4 regions of the Paenibacillus sp. FSL R5-0473 genome follow, and region 4 is predicted to be linked to each of the others. Evidence: riboswitches for the same ligand, from Rfam matches in the RefSeq annotation. Region 4 holds a riboswitch; each other region holds the start of a gene.
What was found. A riboswitch is a leader RNA that binds a small molecule or an ion and turns the genes downstream of it on or off. The one in region 4 is predicted to bind thiamine pyrophosphate.
Positions count from the first base shown of each region.

Region 1: another riboswitch for thiamine pyrophosphate. It lies ahead of thiC (phosphomethylpyrimidine synthase ThiC); the one in region 4 lies ahead of tenA (thiaminase II).
Region 2: another riboswitch for thiamine pyrophosphate. It lies ahead of MKY28_RS23735 (ABC transporter substrate-binding protein); the one in region 4 lies ahead of tenA (thiaminase II).
Region 3: another riboswitch for thiamine pyrophosphate. It lies ahead of MKY28_RS08565 (thiamine phosphate synthase); the one in region 4 lies ahead of tenA (thiaminase II).

Region 1 is NZ_JBBORL010000001.1:5,162,131-5,169,748, reverse strand. It holds gene MKY28_RS22610 (Fe-Mn family superoxide dismutase) at 1-975, opposite strand, end outside; gene MKY28_RS22605 (alpha/beta hydrolase) at 1,132-2,157, opposite strand; gene MKY28_RS22600 (IclR family transcriptional regulator) at 2,517-3,260, shown strand; TPP riboswitch at 3,410-3,523, shown strand; gene thiC (phosphomethylpyrimidine synthase ThiC) at 3,941-5,725, shown strand; gene MKY28_RS22590 (hypothetical protein) at 6,107-6,796, opposite strand; gene MKY28_RS22585 (hypothetical protein) at 6,980-7,147, opposite strand; gene MKY28_RS22580 (zinc ribbon domain-containing protein) at 7,614-7,618, opposite strand, start outside.
Region 2 is NZ_JBBORL010000001.1:5,417,261-5,424,878, forward strand. It holds gene serS (serine--tRNA ligase) at 1-58, opposite strand, end outside; gene MKY28_RS23715 (MFS transporter) at 446-1,681, shown strand; gene MKY28_RS23720 (hypothetical protein) at 2,105-2,614, opposite strand; gene MKY28_RS23725 (VOC family protein) at 2,789-3,175, shown strand; gene MKY28_RS23730 (NAD-dependent epimerase/dehydratase family protein) at 3,192-3,947, shown strand; TPP riboswitch at 4,092-4,204, shown strand; gene MKY28_RS23735 (ABC transporter substrate-binding protein) at 4,511-5,551, shown strand; gene MKY28_RS23740 (thiamine-binding protein) at 5,776-6,066, shown strand; gene MKY28_RS23745 (ABC transporter permease) at 6,066-6,824, shown strand; gene MKY28_RS23750 (ABC transporter ATP-binding protein) at 6,863-7,618, shown strand, end outside.
Region 3 is NZ_JBBORL010000001.1:1,948,972-1,956,589, reverse strand. It holds gene MKY28_RS08585 (ThiF family adenylyltransferase) at 23-1,072, opposite strand; gene MKY28_RS08580 (thiazole synthase) at 1,069-1,836, opposite strand; gene thiS (sulfur carrier protein ThiS) at 1,839-2,042, opposite strand; gene thiO (glycine oxidase ThiO) at 2,039-3,211, opposite strand; gene MKY28_RS08565 (thiamine phosphate synthase) at 3,229-3,891, opposite strand; TPP riboswitch at 4,118-4,227, opposite strand; gene MKY28_RS08560 (ABC-F family ATP-binding cassette domain-containing protein) at 4,303-5,853, opposite strand; gene MKY28_RS08555 (hypothetical protein) at 5,992-6,975, opposite strand; gene MKY28_RS08550 (hypothetical protein) at 6,962-7,513, opposite strand; gene MKY28_RS08545 (hypothetical protein) at 7,510-7,618, opposite strand, start outside.
Region 4 is NZ_JBBORL010000001.1:2,303,590-2,311,207, reverse strand. It holds gene MKY28_RS10130 (glycoside hydrolase family 1 protein) at 1-1,283, shown strand, start outside; gene MKY28_RS10125 (PRD domain-containing protein) at 1,301-2,152, shown strand; gene MKY28_RS10120 (endo-1,4-beta-xylanase) at 2,449-5,121, shown strand; TPP riboswitch at 5,328-5,425, shown strand; gene tenA (thiaminase II) at 5,539-6,201, shown strand; gene MKY28_RS10110 (spore coat protein) at 6,412-6,708, opposite strand; gene MKY28_RS10105 (hypothetical protein) at 6,720-6,920, opposite strand; gene MKY28_RS10100 (zinc-dependent alcohol dehydrogenase) at 6,952-7,618, opposite strand, start outside.

The DNA.
Region 1 (7,618 bases), 2.9 Mb from region 4:
CCCGAAATCTCGCTTGATCTGCTCTGCGAGCATACCGGAAGGTTTGCCGCCGCCAGCAGGGTTCATAATTGTCCAGAAGATCGTATGCAGGTAGTGGCCTGCCCCGTTGAAGGCAAGTTCACGTTCCCAATGTTTGATGAGTTCAAAGTTATTCTTTTTTCGCGATTCCGCCAGCTTCTTCTCTGCTACATTTAGTCCGTCCACATAAGATTGATGGTGTTTATCATGATGGATACGCATCGTCAGCTCATCAATATGTGGCTCCAGCGCATTGTACGCATAGGGGAGAGGCGGCAGTGTGTGTCCTCCAATGGGAACCGGCTTTTCTTTTACAGGAGGTGCTGTAGAGCTGGGTGTGGCTTGTGTTGTTCCGGTAGAAGGCGTTTGAATGGTTGCGGATTGGATCTGAGCTGAAGCCGCAGGTGCATTTATATTTCCCTCTGGAGAAGTTGGAGCTTCTGAAGCTTGGCGATGGACGCTTCCTGACTCTGACGTATGCAACGCATTTTCCAGAAAAAGTGATGGCTCCGAATCCGTTTCACGCAAGATGCCCGGTTGGCCAAGCGTATCCAAAACGCCCAGAAAATACTCCGATTCGCGGATAAAATGCAGAATGAGTACTTTGGCAAGCGGTACAGCTTGCACAGCAGCACTTTGCTCCAGAAGAACATACAGCTGTTTGATGAACTCCCTCGATTGCTTACGAGCTGCCGCCACAAGTTGATCGATACAACGAACGATGTAGGGGGCTGGTGGATGGGTTGCGGGCAATAGCTGTTTTAAAAGCTGATTGGCTACTCGCTCACTGTTTGCAAAGGTAACCTCCCATTCCTCCAGTAGCTTGACGTATGGGGGCTCCAGATCAGGAACCAGGGCACGAATGACGAGTGTATGTTCTTTCTCCTGCTCTTTCCAGAAACGGATTTCCTCCAATGTCCGCAGAGGCAGCAGGTGACCATATTCATACCAGTTCATCTATGTTGAACCTCCTTCAGATGAAATTCATTGCATGCAGACCCTCTGTTCATGCGTCCCAAGAGTATATTCTCCGAGCTTGTTGTCCTATGAGTGAAAAAAAAAGAGCCCCTGAGGGCTCTGGAATCAACGAAAAGTTCGGTGATTGAAATTTGGTTATTCTCCATTATTCGTGTTTTGCACATCGTCACTGCTTGTTTTCGTTACATGACTGAGGAAAGTTGAGACACGGCGCAGATATTCCTTTGGATGCTCCCGGAAGATCAACTCATGATGCGCATCCTGGACAATCCATACATCCGAGTACGGATTGGTCTGGTTGGCGGCGAGTTGCTCCGCAATTGGATAAGGCGCCTTCTCGTCCTCTGTACCATGGATGAAGAAAATCGGGAACGGATAATCTTCCTTTTTCACTTCCTGGTATGGAATCTGTTGTAATCCGGTACCATTCAGAACAGGGAACAACAGTTTCATGATCTCCAGTGTAGGCTGACGTGGCAGATCGATCTGGTTGTGAATGTTGTGGTACAGCGTATCTGGCTCCAGCAGGAACGCACTGTCCAGAATCATTGCATCCACTTCCTTCGTAATCAGTCCGGTTTGTAACGCTGTACCGGCACCCATCGAGAAGCCCCAGACAACCAGTTCCTGCGCACCACGTTGCTTGGCGAACTGGATCGCACCGAGCAGTTGCTGTGACTCAGCTTTGCCACCTGTGGCTACAGCTTTGTTCACCTGTGAGGCGAAGCCATAATCGAACATGACCACGTTAAACCCAAGTTGATGGGCATAATGTGCCAGGTCATACATGGGTACCCATGTTTCTTCACGATTGGCACCATAGCCGTGACTGAAAATAATCGTTTTGCTTGCAGCATTGTCAGCAGGTATATACCATCCCTGCATCGTGCGGCTGCCATCCGCTGCCGGGAACGTGATGTCTTCATACTTCATGTTCTTGGCTTGCATCGGATTGGAGAAGACAGGCGCTACCGTTGGATTGGATAATACCCATGCGATATAACCATGCAGTGCAATAAAACAAAACAGTAGAAAAAATACAACGGAGAGCAGCAACGCTACGATAATATGTTTGAACCGAATCAGCCTCGGTGATAGGGAAGAGGGCAGATCGGACACTTTTGTTTGCAGCGGGGCTTCGCTCTGGGATGATTGATACATGAATGCCCCTCCTTTGAAGTTCAGTTGAAGATAACAACGACATGTAAAGAGAATTGCGTCGATTTCAGAGCCTGCTTCAGAGCGATATCTTAATGTAATATATCTTTATCGTATGTTCCAATATAGTCAAAGTCAATTGATTGAGGGCATTTGTTACGCAATTGTTATATAGTTCTTAAGATATATGGGTAACATTACCTTAGTGTGTAAATTACAGGGGATTAAGTCTTATAAAAAGGAAAAATTTACACGTTGGCCTATTTTGATTTTGGCTCTTTTTGGTTTACAGATGAGACCGTTTCTCATATAATTTATGTAACCAAGTTTCATGTGATGAAACATGAGGAGGGCATTATGCCATGGAAGATCGCAAGTTAACCGTCCGGGCTGTGGAACGGGCGCTGGATATATTATTATGTTTTACCACACGCAGTGATCTGGGACTCACCGAAATTGCCAGCCAGATTGGCCTGCACAAAAGTACAGTGCACCGTTTGATGGCTACGCTGGAGGATCGAGGGTTCGTGATCCGCGATGCAGCAACAGAGAAGTACCGACTTGGCATCCGAATCTGGGAGCTGTCAGCTCATATGTCCCGCAGTGATGATCCCGCTATTCTGCTGTTGCCTGCGATGGAGCGACTGAGAGATCGATTGGGGGAAACCGTTAGTCTGTACCTGCGTGATGGGAGTGAACGGATTCGAATTCAGGCTGTGCAAAGTGATCAGGCGATCCGCCGAGTTGCTCCCGTTGGTGTTAGACTCCCGCTGTCTGTGGGGGCTTCCAGCAAAGTCCTGATGGCGTTTGCCACGGACGAGGATCGTGAAGAACTGATGAACGGGCCGGAATGGCCGGTGTTTATTGATCCCGCGGTGTATTTAGCGCAGATGGGAGATATCCGGGATAACGGATATGCCACAAGTTACGAGGAACGTGAGCCGGGAGCTGCCGCGGTATCTGTACCGATTATGGATCGCAGAGGCAATATTGCAGCTGCGCTCTCGGTCTCAGGACCTGTCAGCCGACTTTCGCAGGAGACATTGCATGAATACGCACCTGTGTTGAAGGATGCTGCTACGCAAATGGGGCTCATGTTATCCTGATGTTGAGGTAAGTTTTTTCTCCAATAGAGTTTGATCATTTGGAATATAAAGGTTGTTTTTATGTTCCGGTTGCGCTACTCTGTAATGGACGGCTCAACGGGGCCAGCTTCATTGAATATGAACGGCGGCTTATGTAAGCCGCAACTTATTAACGTTACTGGGGGAGTCCGAATTGTCCGGACTGAGACGGAATCGCAAGAGATTCCGGACCCTTTGCACCTGATCTGGATCATACCAGCGTAGGGAAGTAATCGGCGATATGACCACAACCACCACATGATGTGACCCTTGTAGGGCTCCGTTAAGGAGCTGCGTAAAGGTGCATTATTGGTGATGGACATAAAAGTCGGTTCCTTCGGGGACCGGCTTTTTTATATACAGGGAACGGGCGATATAGCGCGGATTTTATGGGCTTCTTTTTCAATAACCTGCGAAAGTGGGCTTGGATAAGGAGAGGAGTCACCATAGATTCATGATTTGTGGCAGCCTCCGTCTGTTGTTAACTGTACATGAAAAGTGTCTCCCCTGGTCTGGTGTAGGATCGCTCTTTCTTCTCTGCATTGCGCATGATTTGGACAGGTACGTAAGCGACCTAATGATGAAACCAACCAAACAAGCGACGAACACTGAGGAGGAGACAAGCGAACATGAGTACAGGAAATCAAACGAGACAACAAGGGATGGAACAGGAACATAACGATCAGCAGGTGGAAAAAGAAACAGGGGCGGCCGGACGGGTTCAGCCCTTTCCGGGCAGCCGCAAAGTCTACATTCAGGGCTCACGGCCGGACATTGCTGTACCGGAACGTGAGATAGCCCTTCATGACACGAATACTCCCCAAGGGGTGGAGCATAACGAACCGCTGCGTGTCTACGATACGAGCGGCCCGATGACCGATCCCGCATTTCACGCCGATATCCGTGCAGGTCTGCCAGCTCTGCGCACACGTTGGATCACAGAGCGTGGCGATGTCGAAGCTTACCAAGGCCGTACAGTTAAACCGGAGGATAACGGACTGAAGCCCGGAGGGAAGAGAGCTGGCGCTGAAGAGTACCCCGGATTGCGTGGCAAACCGCTGCGAGCACAGCCAGGACGCTGCGTGACTCAGATGCATTATGCGAGGCAGGGAGTCATTACGGCTGAGATGGAATTCGCCGCCATTCGTGAAGGCGTGGAGCCGGAATTTGTGCGGCAGGAGCTGGCGAGTGGACGGGCCATTCTGCCATCCAACATCAATCACCCGGAGAGTGAGCCGATGTTGATCGGTCGTCATTTTCACGTGAAGATCAATGCCAACATAGGTAACTCTGCCGTATCTTCCTCCATCGAGGAAGAGGTCGAGAAGATGACTTGGGCGGTACGATGGGGATCGGATACGGTGATGGATCTGTCCACAGGCAAAAACATTCATACCACCCGGGAATGGATCATCCGTAATTCACCTGTGCCGATTGGTACGGTACCGCTGTATCAGGCGCTGGAGAAGGTGAATGGCGAAGCGGAAGCGCTGACCTGGGAGTTGTACCGTGACACACTCATTGAGCAGGCAGAGCAGGGCGTGGACTACTTTACGATTCATGCAGGTGTACTGTTGCGTTATATCCCCATGACCGCCAAGCGGATGACAGGCATTGTGTCTCGAGGTGGGTCCATTATGGCAGCATGGTGCCTTGCGCATCATCAGGAGAATTTTTTGTACACCCATTTTGAAGAAATCTGCGAGATTATGAAAAGGTATGATGTGGCGTTTTCGCTGGGAGATGGACTTCGTCCAGGCAGTATCTACGATGCGAATGACGAAGCTCAGATGGCGGAACTGGCTACGCTTGGGGAACTGACGCAGATCGCATGGAAGCATGATGTGCAGGTGATGATCGAAGGCCCGGGTCACGTGCCGATGCATAAAATCAAGGAGAATGTGGACTTGCAGATGGAAATCTGTAAAGAAGCACCGTTCTACACACTTGGGCCGCTAACGACCGACATTGCGCCAGGATATGATCACATCACGTCCGCCATTGGGGCAGCCATGATTGGCTGGTTCGGCACGTCCATGCTCTGTTATGTTACGCCAAAAGAACATTTGGGCCTGCCCAACAAGGATGATGTGCGGGAAGGGGTCATCGCCTACAAGATCGCAGCTCATGCCGCCGATCTGGCGAAAGGCCATCCGCGTGCTCAACGCCGCGATGACGCATTGTCCAAGGCACGCTTTGAGTTCCGCTGGCGGGACCAGTTCAACCTGTCACTGGACCCGGAACGGGCATTATCCTACCATGACGAGACGCTGCCAGCAGAAGGGGCCAAGGAAGCTCATTTCTGCTCCATGTGCGGACCAAAGTTCTGTAGCATGCGCATTACGCAGGACATTCGTGCCTTTGCCGCTGATAAAGGATTGTCCGAGAATGAGGCTGTAGCTGCCGGGATGCAGGAAAAGGCCGAGGAATATCGGACACGCTCCTAGGCGCCGGTACAGCGCAAGCTGGGCAGTCTGAAATAGAGATAAAGCCGTTTCTCTCTGTCATTGCAGAGAAGAACGGCTTTTTTTAGTTTTATGTCATGTATGTATTCTTAACCTTACTCAGCCTTTATCAGAATTAGCTTTGTGATTAAGTGTGGTCCATATCTTATACAGAATTCCTGCGATAACGAATAAAAGAGCATCACTGAGTTTTGGTGCTCCTCCGTATAGAAATGCGGAACAGGAAAAACCTACTATAAACAGTAAAACAATATAGAGGAATCGCATATTAGTTCACCTCGTTAATTTGTGGTGTTACTAAGTAAGTGAGTTCATAGTTGCATAGTTTCAGATAGAACTTGTTACTTCACTCCAAATCAGCATCTACTCTCGAGTCAGTCCCAAATTCTTCTCCAAATACGCCGCAAGCAATGCCAGCGGGCTATGGATTGGAATACCGCGATCTATTGTAACCTGTGCAGCAGCGGGAGCCATAGACAGCTGGGATGCCACTACCGTTTTACCCGGATACTGCTCAGCAATCTGCTGTAAGCCTTCACGTACCGCTTCGAGATACCCTTGCTGATCTCCACGCATAATCAACTCAAATGTCCCAGGGATGCACACCGCTTCCGTCTGAGATGTCTTGGCAACGTGTAGTTGCTCATTCTCATCCTCTTGCTGTAATGCCTGATTCAACCGTGCCATCGTTCCTTCAACGGTTGCCGGGTTGGTGAATGCTATTATGTAATCTCCTGGTACTCGCCGCATCTCCTGCAATAACGGATCATCTATGCCGATCACAGGCACAGGGACCTGTGACGCTTCCTGCTCCAGTACTGTCGCAAACAGGGTGCAGGTGACCAGAATGGCATCGGCATGACACTCAGCGATCCATTGGAGAGTCTGGGCTACCTTCTCGTGAATGACAACCTCGGAAAAGTCAGCATCATGTTTAAGACGGTCCAGACCTGGATCGACGTAATGGACCAATTCAACTTCATAAGGAGCAAGCGTCTCTTCAATTAAGGCGATGTTGGAATAATGAGCGTGAAAACAACCAATGGTGATCATGTGCTAAGTCCCCTTTTACAGTTCGTATATGTCATGGATCTTTTAGATATTTAAACCATTATAGAAACATGCCTGAGAACTGTACAGTCGTTTATTGCTCAACGCCAATAACCGCCCTTCCGCCAAGCTGCGGAAAGACGGTCGATAACCGGATTCGACTAGGGTCGGTCCGGTGTCCATTTTTTATCTAAGGGAAGGAGAAGTATTTTTCTTAGCCATTTTTTGCTGTAGAATTTCATGAAAGGATAGACCTTGAGTGTTCTCATTCTCCTTTTTAGGAGCAGTGGTCGCCGTGTTGCGCGGATATTGGTGATGGTACGGGATCATTTGCTGAATAGGCATGCGGATCATCTTGGTTCCTCCTTTGATGCGTTTTTTTGGATTATGTATTTCGACTGGTTACCATGCCAGGTGCGCATATAGGTACATGTGACTTGTTAGACGAAATAAAAGAGTTTAAAGCGTAATTCCAATTGGATTGTAGTGATTTTACCCGGTTTTAAGGAGATGTAAACGTTTTTAGGAAAATTCAGGAGTAAAGGACCTGATTTGAAAGGTTTGATATGGGAGGATCGAATCGGTTGTTATGTGAATAGTCCCAATTTTAAGGAAGTCAATGGTACCCGCTTATGAGGCATATTATCTGGTTAAATGATGCAAAGCATGCTAACTAACTTGGTACCATGGTCGGGTTGTTTAGGGGGTAATGTAGTTCCGGATATAACAAAAAAACTGCCGAGCGAACCCGGCAGCTTACGTGATATGAAGAAGGATGCGAGGAAACTTGGATTCTGTCTGAGGTGGTATCGTGTTGGTTTTATC
Region 2 (7,618 bases), 3.1 Mb from region 4:
CGTCTGCCGCTGCCTGAACCTCTTCTGCATGTGCCCGAATCCATTTCATTTCTAACATAGTCACCGTCTCCTTTGGCTGTAAAAATACAAAGAGCGCCCTCATCCCTTGGGACGAGGAGCGCTCTGCTCGCGGTGCCACCCAACTTGCTGAATCAGGATATCCTGCTTCCAGCCTCTTGGTCCGCGATAACGGGCGGTTCCGGTTAACTTGGGGAAATATCGCTCCCCTGGCGAAAACGCCTCCGAGTTGGATGCTCTTCAACGGCATGGTCCGATCTGTAATTGTTGGTCTCAGTATATACGAACGCCGGACCAGATTGCAACCTTCTGTATCGATCAGGAATTCATGGCACAACTTAACATGTCCTGTTATGATAGACTTTGTCTTCAAGATTGCGCTTTATTGTGATCCTCAATTTATGTATATAAGTAGAAGGAGTTCTTTATGAAAAAATTACTTTGGATCGGATGTCTGTCCTATTTCCTGATTGGACTTGCCCACGTTGTGCTCGGTTCCATTCTACCGGTTGCACTTGAACATTACGGCAAAGATTATAGCCAAGGCGGAACGCTGATCTTTGCCCAATTTGCCGGATTCCTGGGTGGTGTATTGTTATCTCCATGGCTGAACAGACGCTTTGGTAAACGGGGAGGCCTGTTAATCGCCACAGCGTTGCTCTGTATTGCAGAATTATCCTACATGCTGCTGCCACCATGGGGCTGGATGTTCGTCATTGCACCCGCTGCCGGCTTTGGATTCGGAATGGTTGAAGCTGTTATTGGGACCATTATCATCGCTGCAATCAAAGACAATACAGCCGTTGCCATGAGTCGACTGGAAGTGTTATTCGGGATCGGAGCGATGGTCATGCCGCTCATTGCCAGCGGTCTGATTGCTGCTGGATACTGGCGCCTGTCATTTCTCGTTGTTGCCATCTGCGCAGCGCTGACCTTTGTTTTCTGGGCGAAAGGATCATTCGGTGAACTCGATAAGTTTCTGGAGCGACAGAGTTCAAATCATGCTTCCGTAAATACGCACTCTGCAGGGACATCGGGTGAGATGCATCCCGCATCTGCAAGTACATCCAGTCCAACCTATCGTGGCCGTAACAGGACTCTTCTGGTATTATTCGTCCTGTTCTTCTTCCTCTATGTTGGCACAGAGATGAGTCTTGCGAACTTCATGCCGGCGATCCTGATTGAGAAAATGAACATGAAGGAAGCCGGAGCAGCCCTTAGTGTCACCTGTTTCTGGATTGCCATGTCCGTGGGACGACTCTTCGCCGGATACATCGCAGAGAAATTCCAATACCGCGTATATGTCCTGTACAGTTGTCTTGCATCTGTTCTCTTGTTAATGCTATTTCCATTTACAAACCAAATCTGGTCTGCATTTCTCATCATCTTACTGCTTGGACTGGCGATGTCAGGGATATTCTCCATTGCCCTTGTCTTCGCCAGTAAACTGCTGCCCGGAACAGAAGAATCCACACCCAGCATTTTGATTGCCTCAGGTGGGGTTGGTGGTGCCATTCTGCCTTTGACTACAGGATGGAGTCTTGATCATCTGGCCGTTAATCAGTCTGCATGGATGCTTGCGATCTTTGCAGTTGGCCTGCTTGTCATTAGCGTAATCACGTATCATTGGCAGAACAAACATATAGCCAATTCTGCGACTTAACAGTTCTGTGTCGATCCAGTCCTGAGGATTAGAAATACCTATTAAAGAAATTGTAATGTCTACTGTCATGACCTGACGGTGGGCATTTTTTTGTAGTGTTACTCTGTTCTAACGAACCTAACACACGCTATTCCCCTCCATTTCTGCATATTTGAAATCTAACGAATCCTAGAGACGTTATTATAGATAATTAGCTTCAATTAAATGCCTCGTTTGGAGGTTTTTTTGCATAATAACGCCGCAGAGATTCGTTAGATTTTTCATTCTCTAAAAACTGGCCTAATAAGATGTTCTCGATTCGTTAGCGCTGTAATCGTGGTGGAAAGTATCCTATCTTTGCCTCAGATCACCTTTCATTACAGGTAATAATACGATCTGTTCATTTGCACAAGATTGCCCAGGAAATACTTATGGCCAGCCAAATCACACACTTTTGTTAACGACAGGCAATACGGGCTCGTTATCCTTGATGAATTTACCGAATACATATCGGACGAGTGGTCCCAAAATGATTAACTGATATGGAAGCGCCAGGCTGAAGTTACGAGCGATTGTATGGAGATACGTACGGAATATGGATGACCCACTTAATTGATCCGCAAGATATGCCGAGATCATTCCATACATGGACATGATCAGAACCATGCCAATCACCATAAAAAATGACATAACGAGCACACCCAAAATCTTGTTGGACTTGTCGAAGGGCAATGAGAATGCAATCTTTCTCGCCACAGGGCCAACTATGAAAGACTCCACCAGAAACGCGATGACAAAACATAATATGAATTGAAGCAGTATCTCAATCGGGGACATCTTGCCGAGTAACCCACTGTGCCATAGATTGAAGAACATCATGACCAAGACCATTCCTGTACACATCATTAATCCGAAAATAATTTGTTCCCTCTTGCTTGTTGGCAATTCTCTCATCCTCTCTGTTTACCTTCGTAATTATAGAGATGAGGAAACCCTCCACATAAGTGAACATTCTGTGAACAGTTATGGTTTTTCCAAATTAAAATTGGATTTGACAACCATGTAGTACAGCTCTATGATATCCCTTAAAATGGTAGAAACATTCACTACATAAGGAGGTTTTTGATTGTGAGTTTTCAAAAGCGCATTGACCACGTCGGCATTGCCGTGCGTGATCTGGAGACCACGCTGCGTTTCTATACGGAGATTGTTGGTCTTGAATTGAAAGACCGGGTAACCCATACTAACGGCGTCATTCAGCTCGCCTTTCTCGGCTTCAATGGAAGTAACGAGACTGAGATTGAGCTAATTCAAGGATACAGCGACAAGCTGCCTTCCGAAGGTACGGTGCACCATTTTGCGATCCACGTGCATGATCTTGATTCTGAGTACCAACGCATCCAATCCACCGAAGCCGAATTTATCGACGGAGAGATTATCACACTGCCTAACGGTTATCGCTATTTCTTCATCTATGGACCTGAAAAGGAATGGATTGAGTTCTTCCAGCGCTAAGAATTGGAGTTGATTTATGAACATTTTAATTACCGGCGCAGCCGGAAAAATTGGACGTGACTTGTCCCAACACTTGTCAGAGGCATTTCACCTGCGACTAACGGATTTAAATATCGACAGACTGCATACGTATCAAGGGACCGGCCATGAGATCATGACACTGGATGTGACAGACCCCGAAGCCTGTCAGCATGCTTGCGAAGGCATGGATGTGGTTGTACATCTGGCGGGAGATCCTTCCCCGAATGCCGGATTTTATGAATCGTTGTTGGACATCAATATCAAAGGTACATTTAATGTATTCCGTGCAGCTAAAGACCAAGGTGTACGAAGAGTCATTCTTGCAAGCAGTGCACAGACGATTGAGGGGTATCCCATTGATGCTCAAGTCTATCCGGACATGCCAACACGCCCACGGAATTTGTACGGGGTTAGCAAATGTTTTGGAGAATCGCTCGCTTCCTATTTTGCGTATACCGAAGGTTTACAAAGTGTAGCAATACGTATAGGTGCATATGATGATTTTCAACCGGACGGACCAGTGCTGGAGGCAAGGGATATGAGCGCATATATTAGTCCGGCTGACTTGTGTGATTTGATGTTCAAAGCAATTACAACTACCGATCTGGAACCCTTCACCATACTGCATGGGATCTCGAATAATCGGTTTAAACGATTGAATCTGGAAACCACTCAGAAACAGGTAGGTTATGACCCAAAATCCGATGCTTTTGCACTCAGTCAGATTGCCTTATATGATTCGCCACGATAATTATTGAAAATAACACATCCAAGCAGGCTGTTATACATATGTATAACGGCCTGTTTGATAACTTATACGTGTCCCTATCCAGTTCATGACTGGACACGTTCCACCCGCTGGCCTATAATTACACCTAGTAATGCCCGTAACTTCATAGTTTCCCAGGGGAGTCGGAATTGGCCGGCTGAGAGTGTATCCCACCAAGATACTAACCCTTAGACCTGATCTGGATCATGCCAGCGTAGGAATCGGAGTATATCGAAATGGCACAGCCCTATGGCTGAACGCCACCTCTCTAACGCCTGCACGCGTCCCGGAATACGGGGCGCTTTTTTTGTTACTATCAGAAAGTATAAGACTGGAAGCATCACCTTCCTGATATTGCAAGAAAAACTGCCGCTAAACGCGGTCTGGCTTCCTTGAATGACATCGATGGACGTTTTACTTGTTCAAAAATAACGTCATCCAGATCTCAACTGGTATAAATCTGTCGATTTATGCAAGATGATTGGATATGAAGCCAAGGAGTACCCCGTGCCAATCGGCCGGACATACCGAAGGAGAGACCACAGATGAAATGGCGTAAAACGATGGGATTGTTGCTCTTATGCGTGCTTATGGTGACTGTAGCCGCATGTGGTGGCAAAGAAGCTGCCCCAGCTGGGCAGAACGGCAACACAAATACGGAAAGCAGCAACGAAGGTGACACTGCCGCCCTGAAAGATATTAAAGTGGTGCTCGACTGGACACCAAATACGAATCATACAGGCCTGTATGCAGCTGTAGATCAAGGTTTTTATAAAGCCGCAGGCTTGAACGTTGAGATTGTACAACCAGGTGCCGGTGGCGCAGATACAATGGTTGCCTCGAATGAAGTGCCTTTTGGCGTAAGTTATCAGGAGAGTGTAACTCAAGCCCGCACACAGGGTGTTCCATTGGTCTCCATCGCAGCAGTTATTCAGCATAATACATCTGGTTTCGCTGCTCCGGCGGATCGGAATATCAAGTCACCGAAAGATTTTGAAGGTAAAACCTATGGCGGTTGGGGTTCCCCAGTCGAAGAAGCCGTGATGCAATCCATTATGGAAGGCGACGGAGCCGATGTATCCAAAGTGAAAAACATTAACATGGGTGATGCCGACTTTTTCACCGCAGTGAAACGGGATATCGATTTCGCATGGATTTTCTACGCCTGGACAGGTATTGAAGCCGAACTGCGCGGAGAACCGATCGACATGTTATATGTGAAGGATTATTCAGATGCACTGGATTACTACACGCCTGTACTAGTAACAAACGAGCAGACGATCCAAAACGACCCTGAGTTGGTGAAAGCATTCCTGAAAGCCACTTCAGAAGGATATCAATACGCAATTGATCATCCCGAAGACGCAGCAAACATTCTGATCAAGGCCGTACCGGACTTGGATAAAGACTTGGTACTGGCAAGCCAGAAGTGGCTTAGTCCAAAATACACGGATGACGCCCCGCGTTGGGGTGAGCAAAAGCAGGAAGTGTGGCAGAACTACACCGACTGGATGTTTAGCAAAAAACTGCTGGATGAACAGATCGATGTGAGCAAGGCATATACGAACGAGTTTTTACCCCAATAAAATTTCTCATATAAAACGAACTTAATATTTACACGATGACGGAGAGGACAGAAATAACGTGAAAAAGCGAAGCGGTCGCCTTTATCACCGGATTTTCCCTTTAGAGAAAGGGAATCAAAAAAATCTGGGGATAACAGCGATTGGAAGGTTATTCTGTCATCGAAGTGGCAAGTGTAACAGTCATTAGTTCATTTTATTTATCACGAAAGGAGCCGTGATCTCTCATGGCAAGCACACTACTTAGTATTCAGGTTATCCCGAAAACGCCAAATGGCGAGAACTCTTATCCTTACGTTGATCGCGCCATTGAAGTTATTCAGCAATCCGGCCTGAAATATCAGGTGAACGCGCTCGACACCACGATGGAGGGGGAACTAGAGGAACTGCTGGAAGTTGTCCGTAAAATGCACGAGGTACTCGTGGAGGCTGGCAGCCCAAGCATCATCTCCCAGATCAAAATCGCCCATAGCCCTACCGGCTTCAGCATGGATACCCTGACGGAGAAGTATCGCTAATGCCTGCCTATTTCAAAAGTGTATGGCCGCCCATTGTGGCGGTTATTCTCTTTATAGCGATATGGCAGGGAGCCGTCTCCCTCTTCCATATTGAGAAATGGATGCTGCCTGCACCGTCCGACATCGCCCGCGAAGCGGCAACCCAGGCCGAACGGCTTGGCATGCACGCTTCCGCAACCATTCAGTTAACGCTGATTGGATTCGCCGCTGGAACAGCGGTTGGATTACTGATTGCGATGGTACTGCATTTGGTCCCTTTTCTCAAGTCAGCCCTGTATCCTTTACTTATTCTTAGTCAAAATATTCCGACCATCGCGCTCGCGCCGCTCCTGTTAATCTGGTTCGGATTCGGGCTACTGCCCAAGCTGATTACGATCATTCTGGTCTGCTTCTTCCCCGTTGCAGTGGCGGCCATGGACGGCTTGACCCGTACTGACGCGGCGATGATGAACTATATGCGCATGGCTGGTGCAAAGCGTCATCAGATCTTCTGGAAGCTGGAGCTCCCCCATGCGCTGCCATCCGTGTTCTCCGGTGTCAAAATCGCCGCTACCTATAGCGTGATGGGTGCCATCATCGCCGAATGGATCGGTGCAGACAAGGGTATTGGTTATTATATGATGTTGCAAAAGTCGGCTTATCGTACGGATCGCCTATTCGTAGCGATCATGATTATTGTCGCGCTCAGCTTGCTGCTCTTCCTGTTCATTGCCCTGCTGGAGAAGCTGCTCGTGCGCTGGCGGCCACAGAAGCGGTAGTAAAGCAAGTAATCTGTATATTAGGAAGTGATGACCATATGAATCGGCAACAGGACGAACAAGTCCATCATGGACGAGGAGCACACGCGATGGAGCCAACGCACGGTGAAAAGTTTAACTCGGCTACGCCTGATCGACCTGCCAACACGACTCCTGCTCCGGTTCCACCTGCACTGGACGTTGTTAATGTTCATGCATCATTCCGTGAACGGCGCAGCAAGCTACCGGTTCTGAACGGCCTGTCCCTGACTGTGGAGCAAGGCGAGTTTGTTGCTATCGTTGGACCTTCTGGCTGTGGCAAAAGTACTCTGTTCCATATCATCGGCGGTCTGCTGAAGCCACAGGAAGGCCAAGTACTTATGAACGGTCAGAATGTAACCGGACAGCGTGGCAAGATCAGTTATATGCCCCAACAGCCTGCTCTTTTCCCGTGGCGCACCATTGAAGATAATGTACTGCTTGCTGGTGAAGTAGCCTCAAGTGCACCCCCTCGGGCCGAAGCACTTGAGGAAGCTCGTAAGTGGTTAAGTAGCGTGGGTCTTGCCGGATTCGAGCAGGCGTATCCTCATATGCTGTCGGGCGGAATGCAGCAGCGTGCTGCATTTCTGCGTGCCCTTCTCAGTCCGCAGGAACTCATGCTGCTGGACGAACCCTTCAGCGCACTGGATGCACTGACACGTAGCGACATGCAGCGCTGGCTACTTGATATCTGGGAACAGAACCGCCGCTCGGTGCTGTTCATCACCCACAATATCGAAGAAGCATTGCTACTTGCAGACCGGGTCTATGTATTA
Region 3 (7,618 bases), 350 kb from region 4:
CAGACTTTGCTTCTTTCTTGCTTTAACCAAAGTAACGATGGACGAGCGTACGTGCTTCAGCTGTGTCTTTTGTTCCGTGTACGAGGACACGTCCATCTTGAAAAATGACCATTCTATGGACTCCTGTTGTAAAAGAAACCAGAAACGGATTGGATTCCACTTTTCCTTCTTGAAGCCTGTTCAGGCGATCTGCTGTATGTTGAAGATCCAGATTCATGCGCCGTGCAGGTCGGATCTGAACGGTGTCCCTGCCACACAACACATCGGTTTTCTCCAGATTGGACGCAGAAAGATATGGATACGTTGCCGAATCTCCGCAGGAAGGACAGTCTTTCTTTTTCGCACCATCCACATTGATGGATATGTATTCGTTCCTCCACACGTCAAATGACAATAACTTACGTCTCAATGCATTTGCATTGCCACTAAGTAACTTCATCGCTTCTGCGGTCTGATTCGCCGTTACCATCTGTACGGCTTGAGGTATGATGCCAGACGTATCACAAGTATCTCCACCCAGAGGGACTTCACCCAGCAAACAATTTAAACATGGCGTATCTCCAGGCATAAACGTATAGGTAATACCGTAACTACCTACGCATCCACCATAAATCCAGGGAATACGGTGCTTCTGTGCCATATCATTAATGAGTAGCCGAGTATCAAAATTATCCGTTGCATCCATGATCAAGTCTGTATGCTGAACGAGTTCTTCCAACTCATCTACTCTGACGTCCAACACTTTCCCTTCCACATGAACCGTGGAATTAATGGCAGATAAACGTTTTTCCGCCGCCATTGCCTTCGGTATCCGCTCCATCGCGTCCTGTTCTACATATAATTGCTGCCGCTGCAGGTTACTCCACTCCACATAATCACGATCCACAATCGTTAAGTGTCCGACTCCTGAACGAACTAACGTTTCTGCAATTCCTGTTCCGAGTGCGCCAGCGCCTACAATTAAAACTCTGCTGCCCTTTAATCTGGCCTGGCCTTCCTTGCCAAGTGGCGCGTACCGTTCCTGTCTGGAATAACGATCGGCCTGCTCGGAAGATGTTAATTGATCTGTCATGTATGAACCATTCCTTCCACCGGACTACTGGCTGCTGCATAACGCTTTACGGGAATCATGCCTGCCTCATATGCCAATCTACCCGCTTCTACCCCCAATCGCATCGCTTTAGCCATGCTCACTGGATCCCCTGATCCGGATACGGCTGTATTTAACAATACGCCATCGGCACCAAGTTCCATCGCATAAGCAACATCTTTTGGGGAGCGCAATCCTGCATCCACAATTACAGGTACAACGGCCTGCTCAATGATGATCTCAAGGTTATAGGGATTGATGATACCTCTACCAGCTCCGATGGGAGAAGCGCCAGGCATTACAGCATGTACGCCAAGTAATTGCAGCCTTTTGGCCAGAATGACATCATCCGAAATATAAGGCATTACCGTGAAGCCCTTTTCCAGCAAAATTTCGCAAGCCTTGTACGTTTCAATCGGATCTGGGAGTAATGTCATTCCATCTCCGATGACTTCGACTTTTATCATATCACAAAGTCCTGAAGCCCGCGCAAGCTCGGCAATCCGCACCGCCTCTTCCGCAGTGGAAGCCCCTGCCGTATTCGGAAGAAGTGTGTATTTATCCAGATCCAACGTATCCAGGAAATGCTTCTGGTTACGCTCTTCCAGATTCAGACGACGAACAGCAAAGGTCAAAACTTCCGTTTCAGATGCTTCCACAGCCTGACTTTGCACTTCCAGATCCGAAAACTTACCTGTTCCAAGCAACAATCTGGACTCAAACGTATATTTACCAATGTTCAACATCATCAACCGCCTCCTACAAAATGTACAATCTCAATTCGATCGCCTTCTCTTAATTCCGTCGTTTCATGATACTCGCGGGTTAAAATATGCTTATTCAGCTCTACAACTACAGTCTTGACATGCAGGTCAAAAGATTGGAGCAATTTATCCACACGATTCAATCTGTCTTCAATCTCCATCCGTTGACCATTAACGATGATATTCACTGCACCACTCCCTTTCTGTTCAATCGCTCAGGGGTCAGCGCCTCAATTCCGAGTTCTTCTGAGCTTTTGCCAGCGAGCAACTCAGCGATAAGCCTGCCTGTTATCGCACTAAGTAAGATACCGTTGCGGTAATGCCCAAAGGCGGCGAACAGCCCGGGTATACTCTTGCATGCACCTATATAAGGCAGTCCATCGGGAGTTGCCGGTCTCACGCCTGCCCACGCTCGTATAAATTGCGCTTCTTTCATCCCAGGCACCCAGTGGGTAGCCGCTGTGATCAGCTTCTGAACACCCTGTACAGAAACGTTCAGATCCGTTCTGCCTGGCAGACTGGTTGCCCCGAGCCAAACTTCGCCATTGGCTTTGGGAACAATATAGATATCCTCTGCATACACCGTTCTGTCAGGTCTGTACCCTGCATGTTCATCTGCGAACTGAACGGCGGCTATTTCACCTTTTACCGACCACACAGGCAAGCTCAGATTCACATGTCTCATCAACTCTTCACTCTGTAATCCAGCCGCTATAATGACATGTTTGCATCTCATCTCGCCGATCGATGTGTTGATCCCCTGCACGCCGTGTTCGTTTGCTTGCACACGTATATCCTGTATGTCCTCCATAACCTGTGCTCCCAATACTTGAGCGGATTCAGCATATGCCTTTGTTAGATGGACTGGAAGAATCTCACTCTCGTAAGGTCTGTAGTAGGCTCCATACGTATCTCTGTTAAGCCATGGTGCCTCCTGTTGCACAACGGAACGATCCCACCACACCTCATCAGCAGAAGCAGACAACGCAGACTTCCGATTGTTCTTATAGCTACTTAATTCACTGTATGAACGAAAAGGAGTTAGGAATCCATGGCGTTGCAGACCAGTCTCTACCTCACTGAGTGTAGCCATTAGCACCTGTTGCTCGATAAGTAACTGCCTGCTCTGCCTGGCAAGCTTAGCCATCAAAGGATGAGCAAAATCCTCACTGTCTGCTGCCAGCATCCCAGCCGCTGCGCAAGAAGTCCCTCCTGCAATCGCCGAACGCTCCAGTAACAGCACATCCTGTCCACGGGAAGCAAGCTCATACGCAATGGCACATCCAACAACGCCTCCGCCTACAATAATCGTTTCTGCATAAATCTTATCCGGTCTATCAGTAATGATCTTTTTCATCCTCTCATCTCCTTGATTCAGCGGCTCAAACTTTCTGTAGCAACGATAGCCTGCCTTAATGATTCAGCGGCCCGATCCGGGGAATCGCTCGCCCATACATTCGAAATCACAGCGACTCCCTGTGAGCCTGCAGAGCGAATAGCGTGAATGTTTCCCGGTTCGATGCCCCCAATCGCCATGACAGGAATGGAGACACCAGAGCACACTTCATCCAGAGCATATAATCCTCTTGGTTCAAGATCAGGCTTACTGTTGGTTGAGTAGACATGCCCGAAGAAAAGGTAATCGGCTCCCCGTTCTTCAGCGATTTTTGCCTCATCGATTGAATGAACAGATACACCCAGACGAATTCGCTGGACATTGCTTATAACAGTAGGGTTATAGTTACGTATCGCTTCTTGTCCCCAATGTACACCGCCATAGATGTCATTCTGTGGTGGCAGTTCTGAACCATTGATAACGATGCGACAAGATGGAACGCCAATGCGACGCAGACTTTCAGCCCAACCTATCTTGTCTTGCCATGTGAGTTGTTTTTCTCGTATGTGAATATAGTCCACCCATGGCCAAACGTCCTTTGCAGCTTTTACAAAAGATGCTTGATCCCCTGTACCCGTAGATACAACATGCAATTCAAATGATTCGTGAACATGTTCATGATAAATTACCGTACTGTTCATCTCCTTTCAGGCGTGAATGCTATGAAAACACAAAAAAGCCACTCCCGTAGGGGAGTGGCTGCGTATTAATTATAGGACCAGATGACTGACTGATACATACAGTTCATTTCGTGCAATAAAGCTATAGACCTTATAGCCATAACGTTATACACGCAACTGCATGTTTCAATTTACTAAGCAAGACGGTTGAATTCTTTCGAATTGCCGTTTGCTCACGTCATTCACTGAAACGCGCTCGCCACTTCCCTACGCTGGTATGATCCAGATCAGGTGCAAAGGGTCCGGAATCGCATTCTTCCATCTCAGCCACATCGTGCGGCCCCCCTAGTGTTCATATGAAGTTGTAGCCTATGTTACCATAGAAGGATTTTTTTGTCACCGTTCATTTCTATTAAGCGTTGCTTGAATTGTCTAGTTTTTCTCAGACCATTCTTCAACATTCCATGTTTTGGTAACCCAACCCTCGTAGAAATCAGGTTCATGAGATACCAGCAACACCGTTCCCTTGAATTCTTGCAAGGCACGCTGTAACTCAGCTTTAGCTGTGACATCCAAATGGTTCGTCGGCTCATCGAATAGAATCCAGTTGCTTTCACGCATCAAGAGTTTGCATAGACGAACCTTGGCTTGCTCTCCACCACTCAGCATGTTAAGCGGACGGGTAATGTGCTCATTTTTCAACCCGCAGCGAGCGAGATGACCCCGGACTTCATTTTGGGTCAAATGTGAAAACTCATTCCACACATCCTCAATCGGCGTGATATTCCCAGCACGAACTTCCTGCTCAAAATAGGCCGTTTCGAGATAATCTCCCAAGAAAGTCTTTCCACTGAGTGGAGATATTTTTCCCAGGATGGTTTTCAGCAGTGTTGATTTACCCACACCATTACAACCTACGATGGCAATTTTTTCACCACGTTCAATTGTCATTGTCATCTTAGGCAGCAAAGGATACGTATATCCAATTTCAAAATCAATGCCCTCAAAGACCGTTTTGCTACTCGCACGGGCATCCTTGAATTTGAACGTTGGTTTGGCCGCTTCATCTGGACGATCAATACGTTCAATTCTGTCCAGCTGTTTCTCCCGGCTCTTCGCTCGACCCGAAGTTGAAGCACGTGCCTTATTACGCTGAATGAAATCTTCTTGCTTCTTGATGTACTCTTGCTGTTTCTCGTATGCATCAATATGCTGGGCTTTATTCATATCAGCCATCTCAAGGAACTTGTTATAGTTCGCTGCATATCTCGTTAATTTGGCAAATTCCAAATGATAAATGACATTTACGACTTCATTCATGAATTCCGTGTCATGGGAAATTAAGAGGAACGCATGAGGGTAGTCCTTCAGGTAACGTGACAACCATTCAATGTGCTCTACATCCAGGTAGTTGGTCGGCTCATCCAGCAAAAGGGCTGTAGGCTTCTCAAGCAGAAGCTTGGCAAGAAGCACCTTTGTACGTTGTCCACCACTTAGAGCTGCGACATCCCGATCAAGACCAATTGCGGACAAACCAAGTCCATTGGCCATCTCTTCCACTTTTACGTCAATCAGATAAAAGTCGCCCTGTTCCAGTTGTTCCTGAATATCGCCCATCTCTTCCAGCAACTGCTCTAGCTTATCTGGATCTGCATCTGCCATCTGGTCCGTTATATTCATCATTTCTTTTTCTAATTCAAGCAACGGAAGGAAAGCATCTTTAAGAACGTCACGAATGGTTTTGCCTGGGGTAAGCTTCGTGTGCTGATCCAGATATCCATAACGGACCTTAGGTGTCCATTCCACTTTTCCACTATCTTTAAGCAATTTACCGGTAAGGATGTTCATTAATGTGGATTTACCCACACCATTGGCACCAACAAGTCCTACACGCTCTCCGGCAAGTAAACGAAACGATACATTTTTAAATAACGTGCGATCTCCAAAATTGTGACTTACGTTCTCTACTGACAATAAACTCATAAGATGAGGTTGCTCCTATCTATTAGACATTACTTTTATTATTGTTCCGAAACCCTATTCTAGCACAGGTCCCGTCTTTTCTGAAAGTAATGTAAACAGTTCAGGAACCTCTTACATAATTTTGTCATACAGGCTACCCTAACGATTAGAGCATTTATATTCGAAATAGCCTTGTGCAGCTGCTTGTCTTGCGTCTGTAAACACCTCTTCAGCACGGTAACCATTACCACAAGTGGAGGGATAATAGTACTTGATACCCGTTAAAGGATCTACCCCACCTACGATGGCCGTTTTCTTCACAAGTCTGCCTCCACCGATTGCGTAGTTGTTGATCTTCTGGTCACCCACACCTATACCTTGGATAAAGGCCATAATCCCTGTATCGTTAATGGAGTTGTACCAATCTTCCTGCGCAATCAGGGGCATCGTAAACGTATAGGAAATACCGTTCTTTCTGGCAAACTCATTATGGCGGTTAATCACATCAGCCAGATCATCCTGCACAGTAGTCACAATCCGGCTTTGTCTAACTTGCTCAAATACGCTGGTATTCTGAAGTAAAGGAATCTGAGAGCTAGCAGCGAGTTCTTTTTGAAATCCTTCAATCCATTTCCCTGCGTTTGCGTCATAGGCATATACGTAGTCGTCCAGTGTAAAGTTAATACTGTTACCATTAGAATCTGAATATGTATAAGGTTTCTTGGGGCTCCACACTTGCCTGAAAGAATCTTCACGATGACCCGTCAACTCTGTTTCTGTGGACATCATATAATAGCCATCATAATCCAGAATAACCACGGCAGGAATGTAATTAAACATGTTTCGAATAGCTGCGGGATCATCCTGAATCCCTATATTCAAAGCCATCGTCTGCGTAAATGTTAACAAGGCAAGCTCTTTGTCCGCTTTAACAAACTTGGTTGAATCATAACCCGCTTCATCATTTTGTTTCTCATTTTGATGCATCACTGCACCTGCATCCATGACTGCAGTTTGAAGTGCAGATCTGTATCGTTGACCAAGATATTGAGCCTCTTCGGCATCTTGGGTATGGAGTGAGATGATCCAGAAGAGCGGGAAAAAGATCAGCACGAATACAATGGAAAGCTCAGTAATCTTCATTGAGGACCATACCTCCGTATGTTACAAATACTGCTGAAGCCTGAGCCGCACCACTCAACCATTCACGAATAAGCATGGAAGGTGTCCGATTTGTATTTTGGAGAGTCACGGTGAAAAAATCCCCTGTCGTCAACGTATATCTTCGGCCAGGATCATCAACCGGTATCACACCTGAGGATGGGAATAGTCTTTCTCGAATCTGAGCTGCATAATATCCATCCTGCACTACCTCATAGGTCCCGGTAAAACTGTTATTGTCCATCGGGTCTGTATAATGAGGTACATATTTCTTATGTAAATGTTCCATCGACAACTCATACAGATTGCCCGTCTGGGCCAGTTGCTCCTCAAACTCAGCCAACATTCGAGGTGAAATATATCCTTTCGTTCGGACAGCATCAACAAAACGTGTTACATTCTGAACAGCCGTCATACGTGCTATATCATCCTGCCGATCGGCTGTTTCAGCAGCTGGGTACACATAGAGCAGAAGGACTGCGAGCAATACGGCAAGCAGCTTGGATGCGGCATTAATCAATTCACACTCGCCTCCTTCCAAAAAACAATCTTGAGCAGTTCTCCAGTTTCATTTCGTATAAACTCTGGTCTGTAGGTGGCATCGAGCTGGACAGGAATCGTCGCT
Region 4 (7,618 bases):
GCGATCACTATCACCGGTTCAGAGAAGACGTGAAGCTTTTTGCAGAGCTGGGCCTCAAAGCATATCGTTTTTCAATTGCATGGACTCGAATCTTGCCTTCAGGCACAGGGACTGTTAATGAGAAGGGACTCGATTTTTATCACCAATTAATTGACGAATTGCTGCTCCATGGTATTGAGCCCATTGTGACCATGTACCATTTCGACTTACCCTACGAGCTTGAGAAAACCGGAGGATGGAACAACCGGGGGACGATCGATGCCTTCGTCGAGTATGGGCGTATCTTGTTTGAGCATTACGGGCATAAAGTGAAATATTGGTTGACCATTAATGAGCAAAATACGATGATTCTTCATCCAGGTGCTATTGGTACACCAAAAGGCGGGCGTTTGCCATCCAATAAGGAACTGTATCAGCAAAATCATCACATGTTTGTAGCTCAAGGCAGAACGATGCGACTATTTCATGATATGCTCCCGCAAGGTAAGATCGGACCTGCTTTAAACATGACTTCCATGTACCAGGCAACCTCCAGACCAGCCGATGCAGTCGCTGCTCATAACTGGGAGACGATTCGTGGATGGGGTTTTCTCGACTTATCGGTGTGGGGACGGTATAATCCATTATTCTGGAGTTATTTACAGGAACGCGGCATCGAGCCGGTTATTGAGCAGGGTGACATGGAAGATATCCGGTCTGGCCGCCCCGATCTGGTAGCAATCAACTACTACTCGACGGCAACCATTGCCGCCAGTATGGGCGATGCGTCGGATGTTACAGCTCGTGCGGGTGATCAGCAAATTATGCTTGGCGAGCAGGGAGTATACCGGGCCGCGGAGAATCCTTATACGGAAAAAACGAAATATGGTTGGGTCATTGACCCGGTTGGCCTAAGGCTGACATTGCGTAAGGTATGTGAACGATATGGTCTCCCTATTCTAATTACGGAAAATGGTATTGGAGCCCCGGATGTACTTGAGGCAGATAACACCATTAACGATACGTACCGGATTGATTTTATCGAGAAACATCTGGAACAGATCAGACTGGCTCTAACGGATGGAGTAGATGTGATTGGTTATTGCCCTTGGTCCGTTATTGACTTGGTAAGCACACATCAGGGGTATGGGAAACGTTATGGAATGATCTATGTAAACCGCGGTGAACAGGATCTGAAAGACTTGAAGCGTTTGAAGAAGAAAAGCTTCTCGTGGTATCAAGAGGTCATTAAACAGAATGGCAGATGTATCGGAAATTCGGATCAGGCGGTCACGAAAGAATAAAGGATCGTGATGAATGCATGAGAGTAATCAAAATATTAAATAACAGCTTGCTTCTGATCAAAGATGAACAGGGGCAAGAAATGATTGTCATGGGAAAAGGGTTGGCATTCAAAGGCAAAGTCGGCGAGCGACTGGATGAAGAACACATCCAGAAACGATTCATTTTGCAAAATAATCCGTCTGCCCAGGCTTACGTACGAACCATCGAAAACATGCCAGATAAACATGTGAATGTCATAAACAAACTGATTACCAATGCAAAAGAAAAGCTGTCTCTTGACGATCAAATCTTCTTCACGCTTATGGATCACTTGTCATTTGCCATTGAACGATGGAAAAAAGGTGTAGCATTACAGAATCGCATGTTATGGGAGATCCAGAGGTTTCATCCTGTCGAGTTCGAACTGGGGGTTGAAGCTGTTCAGATGCTGAATCTAGAATTGGATATTGAACTGCCGGAGGAAGAAGCAGGGAATATCGCCTTTCATTTCGTGAATGCCCAAACACATGAGCAGAATATGGAGCGCACGGTGCAATCCGTTAAGATGTTAAAAGATATTTTTAACCTGATACAATACACCTTTGATATGCAATTGAACAAAAATTCCATTCATTATGTAAGACTTGTCACACATTTGCAATTCTTCATCCAGCGTTTACAAGAAGGACGTCTGGGCAATTCGGCGAAAGATTTTATATTTCAACACATGGTGAAGGAGCATCCGTTTGAATACAAATGCGCGGAGATGATTAAAACCTACGTGCAGAATATGCTGGATATCTCCATATCAAACGAGGAATTATTATATTTGATGATTCACATAGCTCGAATTGTGCAGGAGGATCAGGGTCACGAGGGACGATTATAAAACAAAGTTTATATGCCTGTTAGCAGACAGGAAAAAAGATACTTTCTAACGATGACCGTTTTCTCGTATTTTATCGGGAAACGGTCTTTTATTTTTGCAAATATGTAGCGGTTTTTTGATATCCCTTGCGAACGAACTCCAGCTTCCTAAACCCACATGAGATTACCAAGTGATAACATTTTATTGTAATTATTGTAAATTTGTTATATGTAAGCGTTATCCAAAGAGCTATAATCTATTTATCTGGATGTTAATCCGTTCAGAAATACTTAGACCAAATCAAGAGGAGGAATTGTATGAAACGGTTAGGTCAATGGAATATAACGGCCTTGGTTCTTGTGCTCGTACTCGCCATGCTTCCATTTACGAATGTCTCACATGCAGCCAAAGCAGTTACGGAAGTGGAGGGAGGTCATTTGAGTACAAACTTTGAAGACGGTACACTTCAGGGGTGGACTCCACGTACAGGTAACGAAAGGCTGACAGTGACACAGCAGGAAGCACACGAAGGTCAGTCCAGTATGCTGGTCGCCAACCGTGAGCGTTCCTATCATGGACCGATGTTATCCATGAAGGATCTGCTTAAGCGTAACCAAGAGTACGAAATTGCGGCATTTGTAAGACTTACTCAGGAGCCCACCACGGATCAAACATTACAGCTCACCACATATAAAAAAACAACTGCCGAAAGCTGGAACCCAATCGGTAGCGTGAAAATTGCCAAAGCAGAATGGAATACATGGCACAAAATCACCGGAAAATTTCAGTATAGCGATGATCCCACTGAATTGAATTTGTTCATCGAAACACCCTACATCTCTGAAGATAGCGTAGATACGTTATCGTTCTATGTGGATGATGTATCATTTACTCTGGCCGAGCAACTGGAGATTGAAGAAGGGATTCTGTCTCTGAAAGACCTGTATCAAGATGATTTCCCCATTGGTGCAGCGGTGTATCGCTGGCAGTTGGAAGGCGCATATGGACAACTGCTCACAAAGCACTTTAACAGCTTGACCGCAACCTACGAGATGAAACCGAAGTACATGTCTCCTTCCGAAGGTGTTTATGAGTTCGAGGCAGCCGATCAATATGTTCAGTTCGCCGAGGAGCATGGTATGGGCGTACGCGCACATGCGTTGTTGTGGCATATTGATGCAGCAGAGTGGATGTTCAAGGATCCTCAGGGTAACCCTGCGAGTCGAGAATTACTACTTGCCCGGATTCAGGATTACGTTGAAACCGTCATGACCCGATACAAAGGTAAGATCTATGCCTGGGATGTGGTAAACGAGGCGATTGCGGATAGCAATGGTGATGCCAACGGTTTACGTAAAAGTCCCTTTTATGAACTAATTGGTCCGGATTATATTGAGAAAACCTATGAATTCGCTCGTGCAGCCGATCCGAATGCCAAATTATATTACAACGAATACTTCACGGAAATCTCTGAGAAAAGAGAGCATATGTATCAGTTGGTCAAACGACTGAAAGAGAAAGGGCTCATCGATGGTGTGGGTTTGCAATCCCACTATAACCTGGAATCCCCGCCCATCAAGGAAATTGAAAAAACGATCAGCATGTTCGCCGAACTTGGATTGGATATTCAGATCACGGAACTGGATGTGGATAGCGGAATTCCATTTGGTGAAGAGATGTCCGATGAAGTTGCAGTAAAGCAGGCGTATCGATATAAGGAACTGTTGGATTTGTACAAAAAACACAAAGACCACATTTCTTCAGTTACCTTATGGGGACTCCAAGATGAGAAGTCTTACAACAACCAGGCTATGCTGTTTGATTCAGCCCTGAAGGCCAAAAAGGCATACTGGGGACTCGTGGATGAATCCAGTTTGCCTGTGTTGACGCAGAGAGCCGTCTCACTTTCGGGTAAACCGGATATCAAAAAACAGACACAAGATCCGCTCTGGAACAAAGCGGTGTCTACTCCACTGAAGGGTGACTCTTCGGGATCAGCCAGTTTCCGCACTTTATGGGATCATAGTAACCTGTATATCCTCGTGGATGTACAGGATGCAAAGGCAGATGTGAATGACAGAGTAGATATCTTTGTTGATCTCAATAATGGCAAGACCACTTCATATGAAGCAGATGACCGACACGTAATCATTAAGCGGTCGGGCAAAGCTGAGGGTGTGGAGCAGCGTTCATATCGTGTACGCGAGACAAAAGCCGGATATCAGGTTGAATTGTCCATTCCGTGGGGTGGTATCCAAGTCGGATCAGAATATGAAGCCGGATTGGATATCCGTGTGACTGATGGCGGTTCAAGTGGGACACAACCTTATAATCCACTGTACTGGAATGATCGAACACAATCTCAGGAACAGGATACAAGCAAATACGGCGTGATTCAACTCGCCCCTATGCCCAAATCTGCACAAGCTGTGCAAGGGATTGTTCAGATTGATGGGAAGAAAGACACATCATGGAATAAGGCTGCACCATTTGAAGTAAAACGGTTGAACCAGAGCGAAGGTGCAGAGGCAGTGGCTCGCGCAATGTGGTCAGGTGAGTATCTATACCTGCTGATCGACGTCACTGATCCAAACATCATTACAGATAGTATCAACCCATGGGATCAGGATTCGGTTGAGATTTTCCTGGACGAGAATCACCAGCGCACACCGTATTTTCAATATGATGATGCCCAGTTCAGAATCAGTGCAGACAATGTGGGAACCTTTGCAGGGGGTGCCTCACCTGGACGCCTTGTAAGTGCTGTGAAGAAAACAAATAAAGGATATCTCGTAGAAGCCAGAATTCATTTACAATCATTGACGCCCAAAGCAGGAAATGTTCTCGGTTTCGAGCTCCAAATTAACGACAACCAGGGCGGAGGTAAGCAGAGCGTAGCCAAGTGGAATGATACGACCAATGAGAGCTGGAGAAATACTTCCCAGTACGGAATACTCACTTTTGTCGGAAAGAACAAACTCGGGCATTAAACCATCGGCAGTAGTTGCAAGAATAGAAACCATCATAACAGTGGCTGAAACTCAACCATTGTTGTGATGGTTTTCATCGTTTACATACGTCACCAAAGGTGATGAGGGGCGATACAATCTTCCTTGACTATATTTAACAGCCCTTGATATACTAAATGGATGTTATTTTATCTTTTATGGGAATAGGAAAGTAATCAACTACATACAACCGTTTGCGAGGGAGCCTTAACCGGCTGAGAGGGTGTTAAACCGACCTTACCTGATTTGGATAATGCCAACGTAGGGATGCAACGATGAAACACTGTACTTGGGTAGCTCATGCGAACCCCCTTGTTTTAGTGTATTTGTCTGCGAAACATCCATAGGATGTTTCGTTTTTTTGTTTTTAAATACGTACATTATGAATTGGAGGAACACATGTTGACTATTTCAGAGAGACTATATCAGGCAGCACAGCCTGTGTGGAAGGAATGTCTTGAGCATCCCTTTGTTAAAGGAATCGGAGATGGTTCCTTAACGGTTGAACAATTTCGTTATTATTTGCTGCAAGACTACTTGTACCTGTTCGATTATGCCCGCGTATTTGCACTAGGTATTGTCAAGTCGCACGACCCCAAATTGATGCAGTTTTTTAGTGAAAACGTAGATAACATCCTGAATGGTGAAATGAAAATTCATCGTTCTTATATGGAGCGATTAGGAATTACAGAGGATCATGTTTTCCAGGTAAAACCTGCCCTGAAAAATGCAGCCTATACTAACTATATGCTCTCTGTTTCCCATGCGGGTGGCATAGCAGAAGTACTTGTATCCATTCTGGCCTGCTCATGGAGCTATGCAGAGATTGGTCAAGTCCTTGCCCAAAAGCCAGGTGCAGCTGAGCATCCTTTTTACGGAGAGTGGATCACAGGATATGCTTCCTCTGAATACAACAGCAACAATCAATCCCTAGTGACGTTAACTGATAAGCTATTAGAAGGCTGTAGCGAGGGAACGTACCAACGGATGGAGGATATTTTCGTGATGTGCAGTCGCTTTGAGCTTGATTTTTGGGAAATGTCATGGAAGCTGGAGCCTTAAGTTCACTGTAGTCAATTAAAGTAGAGAGCAGCGGCCATAAACAGTCTCAGGATAGAAATAAGTAGAATACGTAAAGGAACGCTTGCAATAAGCGTGTTTCGTGACGATGCCAAAAAAAGGGCGGATAGTATCCGCCTTTTTTCATTGTTGAAATTCTTGACACAGGGACATTTTGTTCTCTGAAGTCTCTGGCTAAAATCAAAAAGGGTGTCAGGACGGAATGTTCATAGCAGTCTGAATGTTTTTCAGATCGAGCTGAATTTGCTCTGCAATATGGTAAGGGTGGTATAAACCATGCTGCACCATGTAATTTGATATCTTTTCATGAGAATCTATGGCTTCATCGAGCTGTTTCATCAAAATTTGTTTGATTTCGGGGGTGGCACATTCGGTCACAGCCATGGCGTAGTTTCTGACACCGCTCTTGGCGTTCATCAAAAAATCCATTGCGATCACGTCATCGGTCAGCGTATTAAGACCAGTCATGTGTTCTAATATTGGGTTCATTTTTTTATCTCCTATACAGTCGCTTTAGACAGCACTCCACCGAGCTCCTGAAGCTGCTGTTGTGATAAGATCGCATCTTGTTGCAAAATTTGCTTGAGCTCCGGGTCGGTTACCAGAGCTTGCATGGTCTTGGATTTAGTCATACAAACCGTCTTGAACGCAGCTATTTCATGTACCTCGAGAATCTCATGCAAAGCGTATGTGGAATCCATTCAGATTGTCCTCCCATGTATCTATTCATATTTAAGGCTTTAAGATGACTTTAATGCAATCGTCCGTTTTTGTATCGAACACTTCATAGCCCCGTTTGGCCTCGCTGAGCGGAATGACGTGCGTAACAATGTCGCCAGGGTCCACTTTGCCAGACGTAACCAACTCGTACATGTATGGCATGTAGTGAATGACCGGAGCTTGTCCGGAACGGATATTCACGTTTCGCTGCATGATATCACCGAGCGGGAATCCGTTATAACGTCCGCCGTATACCCCAGTGACTTGAATGGTGCCACCTTTGCGAACAGCCTGAGATGCAATGATAAATGCGCTCATGGTGCCGCCTTGCAGTTTCATACCGCTGGCTAGAAATTCAAGATCGCTCATCTTGCCGTCCATTCCTACCGCATCAATGACAACATCGGCGCCGCCTTTGGTCATTTCCTTGAGAGTGTTCCCAATATTCTTATCCTGTTCGAAGTTTACTATTTCCACATTGTTTGTTCGCTTCGCATGCTTTAAGCGGTAATCGACATAGTCGACGGCTATGACCCGCTTAGCTCCTTTCAGCCAGCAGAACTTCTGGGCTAGGAGTCCGACCGGGCCGCAGCCGAGCACAATGACCGTATCTCCATTTTTAACGCCGGCGTTATCTACGCTCCAGAATGCCGTCGTCATGGCATCGGCGATCAAGCTT